DNA from 2 places in the Agrobacterium sp. 10T429 genome. Region 2 is predicted to be linked to the other one. Evidence: riboswitches for the same ligand, from Rfam matches in the RefSeq annotation. Region 2 holds a riboswitch; the other holds the start of a gene.
The links. Region 2 has a riboswitch for S-adenosylmethionine ahead of metA (homoserine O-acetyltransferase MetA). Riboswitches for the same ligand answer to the same signal wherever they lie in the genome.
Positions count from the first base shown of each region.

Region 1: another riboswitch for S-adenosylmethionine. It lies ahead of AC1DCP_RS01770 (O-succinylhomoserine sulfhydrylase); the one in region 2 lies ahead of metA (homoserine O-acetyltransferase MetA).

Region 1 covers NZ_JBFTGV010000001.1:361,334-365,749, forward strand. The annotation lists gene apaG (Co2+/Mg2+ efflux protein ApaG) at 1-355, opposite strand, end outside; gene AC1DCP_RS01770 (O-succinylhomoserine sulfhydrylase) at 591-1,775, opposite strand; SAM riboswitch at 1,818-1,896, opposite strand; gene AC1DCP_RS01775 (2'-deoxycytidine 5'-triphosphate deaminase) at 1,970-3,067, shown strand; tRNA gene AC1DCP_RS01780 (tRNA-Gly) at 3,124-3,197, shown strand; gene aqpZ (aquaporin Z) at 3,352-4,038, shown strand; gene AC1DCP_RS01790 (hypothetical protein) at 4,129-4,416, shown strand, end outside.
Region 2 covers NZ_JBFTGV010000004.1:192,260-196,675, forward strand. The annotation lists gene mtgA (monofunctional biosynthetic peptidoglycan transglycosylase) at 1-471, shown strand, start outside; gene AC1DCP_RS12215 (aldose epimerase family protein) at 487-1,506, opposite strand; gene metA (homoserine O-acetyltransferase MetA) at 1,581-2,507, opposite strand; SAM riboswitch at 2,590-2,666, opposite strand; gene AC1DCP_RS12225 (thiamine diphosphokinase) at 2,757-3,410, shown strand; gene AC1DCP_RS12230 (ABC-F family ATP-binding cassette domain-containing protein) at 3,415-4,416, shown strand, end outside.

The sequences.
Region 1 (4,416 bases), on a different contig from region 2:
AAAAGGCGGGGATGGTGACGTTGAACACCTCGCCTTTGTCCGTTTCCATTTCATAATGGCCAAACATAAGGCCTGACGGCGTATCCAGCGGGCAGCCGGATGAATATTCGTAACTGTCGCCGGGGTTCAGATGCGGTTTTTCGCCGACGACACCCGGCCCGTAGACCTCATCCACCTGTCCGTTCTGGTCGGTGATGTGCCAATAGCGGTTGACGAGTGTTATCGGAACATCGGAATTGTTCGAGATCACGACTTTATAGCCCCAGACATAACGATCGTCATCCGGGTCGGACTGCTCCTCGAGATAATACGGATCGACCGTTACCTCGATATCCCTTGTCAGAGCACGATACATACGCGCCACACCTCGATATTTTCCCTGCTGCCATCATCCTACACTACAGGTTCTGGCTATCGTCAAGAAAATGAATGACTTGACGACCACGCGCATCTTCTGTTGCGCCGTTTTTTCACGGTTAGGGATAACGGTAAAGGTAAATATTGGTTGCCAGACGCGGGCTTTCACCCAGGCGGGATGTGTGCCATGGCCCGACGGGAAGTCGGGCCATGGCGATATGTCGATTGAATCCTTAAACTGAAACGGCCGCAAGACCCTTCGCCAGATCTTCCAGCAGATCGTCCGTATCTTCGATACCGCAGGAAAGACGCAAGGTCCCGCCGGAAATACCCAGTTCGGCGCGCGCCTCGTCGGTCAGGTTCTTGTGCGTCGTCGTGCCAGGGTGGGTAATGAGGCTCTTGGCATCGCCGAGATTGTTGGAAATCTTCACGATATCAAGCGCGTTCTGCAGTGCGAATGCCGCTTCCTTGCCACCCTTCAGTTCGAAAGCCACGAGCGTCGAGCCGCCCGACATCTGCCGCGCGATGATGTCTGCCTGCGGATGGTCGGCGCGGCCCGGATAGATCACTTTGGCAACCTTGCTGCTGTCGACGAGGAAATCGGCGATCTTCGAGGCATTGGCCGTCTGCTGCTTGACACGCAGCGGCAGGGTTTCGATGCCCTTCAGCAGCGTCCAGGCATTGAACGGCGACATGGCTGGGCCGGTGTGGCGGAAATAGTCCTGCAGCTCTTCCTCAATCCACTTCTTGTCGGAAAGGATCACGCCGCCAAGGCAACGGCCCTGACCGTCAATATGCTTCGTCGCCGAATAAACGACGATATGGGCGCCGAGTTCGAGTGGCTTCTGGAAAAGCGGTGTGGCGAAAACATTGTCGACAACCACTTTCGCGCCGATCTGGTTGGCGAGCTTCGCCACACCGGCAATATCCACCACTTCGAGCGTCGGGTTGGTCGGGCTTTCGAGGAAAAACAGCTTGGTGTTCGGCTGGATCGCCTTTTCCCAATTGTTGAGATCGCGTCCGTCGATCAGCGTGCACTCGATGCCGTATTTGGGTGCAAGCGTTTCTACCACCCAACGGCAGGAGCCAAAAAGCGCGCGGGCAGCAACGATGTGATCGCCGGCACGCAGCTGGCACATGATGGCGGCTGTCACGGCGGCCATGCCGGAGGCAAGCGCACGGGCGTCTTCCGCACCTTCCAGCAGGCACATGCGCTTTTCGAACATGTCATTGGTCGGGCTTGCATAGCGGGCATAGATGAAGCCATCCGTTTCGCCCTTGAAGCGCGCTTCGGCGGCTTCGGAGTTTTCGTAAACGAAACCCTGGGTCAGATAGATCGCTTCCGACGTCTCACCATAGGGTGAGCGTAGCGTACCACCGTGAACGAGCTGGGTTGCCGGGCGCCATTTATTGCTCATGTGATCACCTCAAAACAAAAAAACCGGTCGCAAAAGCAGACCGGTTCCTAGCACCCGGTCTTTTTAGCCACTTGTTTAACGTGGCTGCAAGCCGACCGGCCAAATCACCACGGGATAAGCTTGCCATACTGCCGTTACCGGCTTGCGTCAATGCTTTCCTTTTGGTTTTGTCGCCGTAAAAAGGAATGATGATCATGACCAGAACCACGGGCATTTTGGCGGATGGCGCGATCAGGGCGCTGTTTGCGGGCGGCAAGCTGAGAAGCGAGGCTGATCTCGATGTCGATCAGGTGCAACCCGCGAGCCTCGATCTGCGACTGGGCTCCAAAGCCTATCGCGTGCGCGCCAGTTTCATGCCCGGCCCCGGAACCCGAGTCATCGACAAGCTCAACCGCTTCAGCCTGCATGAGGTCGATCTGAGCGAGGGGGCGGTGCTGGAAACCGGTTGCGTCTACATCGTGCCCTTGATGGAGAGCCTGGAGCTGCCGGCGGATATGTCGGCTTCGGCCAATCCGAAAAGCTCGACGGGGCGTCTTGATATCTTCACCCGCGTCATGACCGACAATGCGCAGGAATTCGACAAGATACCCGCGGGCTATGCCGGCCCGCTCTATCTGGAAATCAGCCCGCGCACCTTCCCGGTCGTCGTGCGCCGTGGCTCGCGCCTCTCGCAAATCCGTTTCCGCATCGGCCACTCGTTGCTCAACGAAGCCGAGCTTCTGAAATTGCACGAGACGGAGATGCTGGTCGCCAGCGAAACCCCTAATGTGACCGGCGGCGGCATCGCGCTTTCCATCGATCTAAAGGGTTTTGGCGAAAAAGGGCTGATCGGCTATCGCGGCAAGCATCACACAGCGGTGGTAGATGTCGACAAAAAGGCTCAGCACGATGTTCTCGATTTCTGGGAACCTCTATACGCCCGCGGCCGTGCCGAACTGATCCTCGATCCGGATGAGTTCTATATTCTCGTTTCGCGTGAAGCCGTGCATGTACCGCCACTTTATGCGGCCGAAATGACACCCTTCGATCCCTTGGTGGGCGAGTTCCGCGTGCATTATGCGGGCTTCTTCGATCCAGGCTTCGGCCATGCGCAGGCGGGCGGCACGGGCAGCCGCGCCGTTCTCGAGGTGCGCAGCCACGAGGTGCCCTTCATCCTCGAACACGGCCAGATCGTCGGCCGGCTGGTTTACGAGCACATGTTGCAAAAACCTGATGGCCTCTACGGTAGCGGCCTTGGCTCCAACTATCAGGCACAGGGCCTGAAGCTCTCCAAGCATTTCCGCGCGGAGTAATGATCCTGTCGGGTGCTTGACACCCGATAAGAACTGTCCGATGTCTTGTGCGCGGCGCGGGTGTAGCTCAATGGTAGAGCAGCAGCTTCCCAAGCTGAATACGAGGGTTCGATTCCCTTCACCCGCTCCATATTTTCAAGGCAATCCAAACAACTTCTTGGCCAGCCAAAAGCGCGCATGTCACCGCCATCGCTGCGGCAAACGTGCGACTATGCGATTTAGCTTGACTACAATTAAATTGCACGTAATAGTTGATGCGGTCGTAACATTATTGGGGGAGTGTTATGAGTCGCAAGCTTCTGTCGGAATTTCTTGGCACTTTCTGGCTCGTGTTCGGAGGTTGCGGCAGTGCGGTTTTTGCCGCTGCTTTCCCTGAACTCGGCATTGGCTTTCTTGGTGTCGCTTTCGCTTTCGGTCTGACGGTTTTGACCATGGCCTATACGGTCGGGGGTATTTCGGGCGGTCATTTTAATCCGGCCGTTTCCGTCGGTCTGTCCGTTGCTGGCAAATTTCCGGCATCGAACCTCGTTCCTTACATAGTGGCGCAGGTTCTGGGTGCGATCGTCGCGGCGGGGGCGCTTTATGTCATCCTTACCGGCAAAGCCGGTGCCGATATTGGCGGTTTTGCCGCAAATGGTTACGGGGAATATTCGCCGGGTGGATATTCGCTCGTGTCGGCGCTGCTGATCGAAGTCATTTTGACGGCATTTTTCCTGATCGTCATTCTGGGATCGACGCATGGCAGGGTTCCCACTGGTTTTGCGCCGATCGCAATCGGCCTTGCTCTCACACTTATTCATCTGATCTCCATTCCGGTCACCAACACATCCGTCAATCCGGCCCGCTCGACGGGACAGGCGTTGTTTGTTGGTGGATGGGCGCTGCAACAGCTCTGGCTGTTCTGGCTCGCTCCGATCCTCGGCGGCGCAATCGGCGCCGTGGTCTGGAAACTTTTCGGCGAGAAAGACTAAGGCTCAAGGCCCGCTTTCTCCGGCCCGAACAGACATGAATGGGAAGCATTGTTTCCCCGAATGGTCGGGGAAACCTGTGAGGAGGATGACATGGATCTTACTTCGATATTGGCCCAAATTGTCGGCGGTGCGGTTGGCGGTTCGGCCGGCGGAAAAATACTCAAGGATTCTGATCTCGGTGCGCTCGGCAACCTGATTGCCGGCGCTATTGGCGGCATCGGCGGAGGAACCGTGCTCGGATCGCTGCTCGGGACGGCGGGAACTGCTGCCGCCGGCGGCATGGATATAGGCGCTCTTGCCGGCCAGCTTGTTGGCGGCGGCGTCGGCGGCCTGATTGTCCAGATCATTGTGGGCCTTATCAAGAACAAGCTCGTTACC
Region 2 (4,416 bases):
TCCGAGGACGGACAATTCTGTTTCCACGGCGGCGTTGACTGGAACCAGATGCAGTCCGTGGTCAACAATGCGCTCGAAGGCGCGTCCACCCGTGGCGCCAGCACCATTCCCATGCAGACGGCCAAGAACCTGTTCCTCTGGAACGGCCGCTCGTTCTTGCGCAAGGGGCTGGAGTTGCCGCTGGCGATTGCTGCCGATTTCGTCTGGTCCAAAAAACGGATGATGGAGATTTATCTCAACGTTGCCGAATGGGGACCCGGCATTTACGGCATCGAGGCCGCAGCACAGCACCATTTCAAGGTACCGGCGGCAAAGCTCAGCTCCCGCCAGGCGGCACTGCTTGCCGTTTCCCTGCCCAATCCCATCGATCGCGTTGCCAGCAAGCCGGGGCGTGGTTTGCAACGGCTTGCCGGCCTTATCGAACGGCGTGCCCGAGCGTCGGGCGGTTATGTGGGATGCGTGCTGGACTGAGCCCAGCCCGCCGCCTCAACCCTTATTGAAAATATAGTCGGTTTCCTGACGCAGGGTCTCGCCGGGACGCAGGATCGCGTAGGGGAAATCGGGATGATTGACGGCATCAGGCCATATCTGCGTTTCCAGACAAAAACCGGCAAAGGGGCCATAATGGCGGCCATCGAGGCCTGGAACGGGAACATCCAGCTTGAAGGCTGAATAAAATTGCACGCCGGGTTCGGTGGTGTGAACCTCAAGGGCAATGTCGGAGGCGGGCGAATAGGCGCGGGCAACCTTGCGTTTGGCGCGACGCTCGGGCGAAAGGCAGAAATTATGGTCGTAGAGCACCTGCTCGCCATCCTCCGTTCGCCGCATCGGCGTCGGGTGGCGCAGGTCGAAGACGGTGCCTTCGACGGAGCGGATTTCGCCTGTAGGGATCTGTTTGTCGTTGGTTGGCAGATAAAAGTCAGCGGCGATGCTGATCTCATGTCCAAGTGCGGTATCAGCACCGTCGAGGTTGAAATAGGAATGCTGGCAGATATTGGCGATGGTCGGTTGGTCGGTCACCGTTTCATAGACCACCGAAAGCACGCCGCCGTCGCGGATCGTATAGGTCGCGGTCACCGTGCAATTGCCGGGATAACCGGCGCGGCCGTCGGGATCGATGATCTGCAGAACCGCATGGCTTTCGCCGTGTTCCATCAGCATCCAGTTACGTTTGCCCATCCCGTCGCTGCCGCCATGCAGGTGGCTGACGCCTTTTTCGTTCAGTTCCAGCTGGTATTCGTGCCCGTCGATCGAGAATTTTCCGTCACCGATACGGTTGGCGTTGCGGCCGGGTGTGGCGCCGAAATAGGATGAATATTTGTAGTCCTCGAATGTATCGAAGCCGAGAACGAGCGGCGGCTGGTGCCCATCGAGGCGTAGGTCCTGAATGACGGCGCCCCAAGTGATAACCTTGGCCGTCAGCCCGCCCCTCGAGATGGTGACGCGCTCAACCTTTTCGCCGGTTGCCGTGAAACCGAAATTCTCCCGTGCCGCCGCGTCGCTCATTGCGTCATTCTCCCGATATCTTTGAATTGCCGGCGGACGTTGCGTCATTTTCCGGCAATTCGCAATCCCGCAATTTACGCCGCTAGTTTGCCGATTGCTTCGAGGTCATAAGGCGTCGTCTGATATATCTCGTTGATCCAGTTGCCGAAAAACAGATGGGCATGGCTGCGCCAGCGGTTGAGCGGGGCAAGCTCCGGATCATTGTGCGGAAAATAATCATGCGGCAGCTTGATTGGGACGCCCGAGTTCACATCGCGGAAATATTCATCCGAAAGCGAGGTTGAATCATATTCGACGTGGTTGAACATATAGAGGCGGTTGCCCTCTTTTTCATGCACCAGACATACGCCCATTTCCTCTGACTCCATCAGGATTTCGAGTTCCGGGTGTTTTTCGATGTCGGCGCGGCGCACTTCCGTCCAGCGTGAGACCGGAACCTGAAAGTCGTCGGAAAAACCGTTGAGATATATCGACGAGGGGCAGAGATTGCGGTGACGATAGACACCGAAAGCCTTTTCCTTCAGTTCGTATTTCGGCACACCATGGAAATGGTAGATGGCGGCCATCGCGCCCCAGCAGACGTTCAGCGTCGAATGGACGTTGGTTTGCGTCCAGTCGAAAATCTTTTGCATCTCGTTCCAGTAGGTGACGTCTTCATAGTCAAGCATCTCGATGGGCGCGCCTGTGATGATGAAACCGTCGAACTTGCGGTGGCGCACTTCCTCCCATGTCTCATAGAAGGACAGAAGGTGCTCTTCCGGCGTATTCTTGGCACGATGGCCGCCAATGCGGATCAGCGAAAACTCCACCTGCAGCGGCGATGCGCCGACGAGGCGCGCCATCTGCACTTCCGTCTTGATCTTGTTCGGCATGAGATTGAGAAGCCCGATCTGGAGCGGGCGGATATCCTGCCGGATGGCCGCCGTTTCTGTCATGACCCGCACGCCCTCATGAACGAGGGTGTCGAAGGCGGGAAGCGTATCGGGAATCTTGATCGGCATGTCGAACTCTCTTTTCGGATGACGTAAAGAACGTTGCGAAAACAAAAAAACCGGCAGCGAAATCGCAGCCGGTCCCAGGAAATTACCCTTTTCCTCGACCCTTTAGCGACTTCTTTAAAGTGGCTGCAAGCCGGTCGGCAAATCACCACTGAGGCGTTTCATAATCCCGAAGCCGACGAAAATCAATATCGGCTGATTTCATCGGGTTTCTGCCTTTCCATTTTTGCCTGAGGTGCGATAAGGCAGGGCATGGATAGAGAACGCTTCACCATTCTGCTTGGCGGCGATGTCACCGTTACCGACCGCCTCAAAGCGGCGGTTGAGGGTAGCCGTGTGATTGCGGCCGATGGCGGCATGCGCCATGCCGCACCGCTCGGGCTCACTCCCGAGCTCTGGGTGGGGGATTTCGATTCCACCGACAAGGACCTGCTGAACGCCTGGCCCGATGTGGTGCGACAGCCCTATCCCGCTGCAAAGGCTGTGACCGATGGCGAAATTGCGGTGTCGGAGGCACTTGCCCGCGGCGCGCGTTCTCTGGTGCTTGCCGGTGCGCTTGGTGGAGCGAGAAGCGACCACGCACTTCAGCACCTTCTTTACGCGGTGGCGCTTACTGAGCGTGGTCTCAACGTTACGCTGACCTCCGGCGAAGAGGAGGCCCGCCCGCTGCTGGCAGGGTCGTTCGATCTTGATCTGCCTCCCGGTGCGCTGTTTTCCGTTGCCGGGTTTACCGACCTTGTGGGGCTCGATATCGGCAATGTGCGTTATCCTCTCAAGGATTTCCCGCTTGCTTTCGGCTCTTCCCGCACTATTTCCAATGTCGCGAATGGCGGCCCTGTGCATTTCTCGCTGAAAAGCGGAAAAGCCATCGTGCTCGCCCGCCCTTATGATCTGACCGGAGCCTGACGCCTTGGCACCCCCAATTTTGAAACTCGATGACATCAAGCTGACCTTCGGCGTGACCCCGCTGCTCGACGGCGCCAATCTTCAGGTGGAGCCGGGCGACCGCATCTGCCTTGTCGGACGCAACGGTTCGGGCAAGTCGACCCTGATGAAGATCGCCGCCGGTCTGGTCGAGGCGCAGTCGGGCGAGGTTTTCCGTCACCCCTCCGCCACCATCCGTTATCTGGAACAGGCGCCGGATTTTGCCGGTTACGACACTGTGCAGGCCTATGCCGAGGCGGGGCTGGGACCTGGCGACGATCCCTATCGCGTTACCTATATTCTCGAGCATCTGGGCCTGACGGGACAGGAACATCCGGATAGCCTGTCCGGCGGCGAAGCGCGGCGTGCGGCCCTTGCCCGCGTCATGGCGCCTGAACCCGATATTCTGATGCTGGACGAGCCGACCAACCATCTGGACCTGCCCACCATCGAATGGCTTGAAGGCGAGTTGCAGCAGACGCGTAGCGCGCTGGTGCTGATCTCGCACGACAGGCGTTTTCTGGAGAAGGTTTCGACCTCGACCGTGTGGCTGGATCGCGGCCAGTCCCGTCGTCTCAATCGCGGTTTTGCGCATTTCGAGGAATGGCGCGACAAGGTGCTGGAAGAGGAAGAGCTGGAGCAGCACAAGCTCGGCAAGGCCATCGAGCGTGAAGAACACTGGATGCGTTACGGCGTGACCGCGAGACGCAAGCGCAACATGCGCCGCGTGGGCGAGCTTCAGGCAATGCGTGCGGACTATCGCGGCCACAAGGGACCGCAGGGCAGCGTGCAGGCGACGGCTGCGGAGGTGCGGGAATCCGGCAAACTGGTCATCGAGGCAGACGCAATCACCAAGTCTTACGGCGAGCGCGTGATCATCGCGCCGTTTTCGCTGCGGGTGCATCGCGGTGATTGCATCGGTCTCGTCGGGCCGAACGGTGCCGGCAAGACAACGCTTTTGAAGATGCTGACCGGCCAGCTTCAGCCC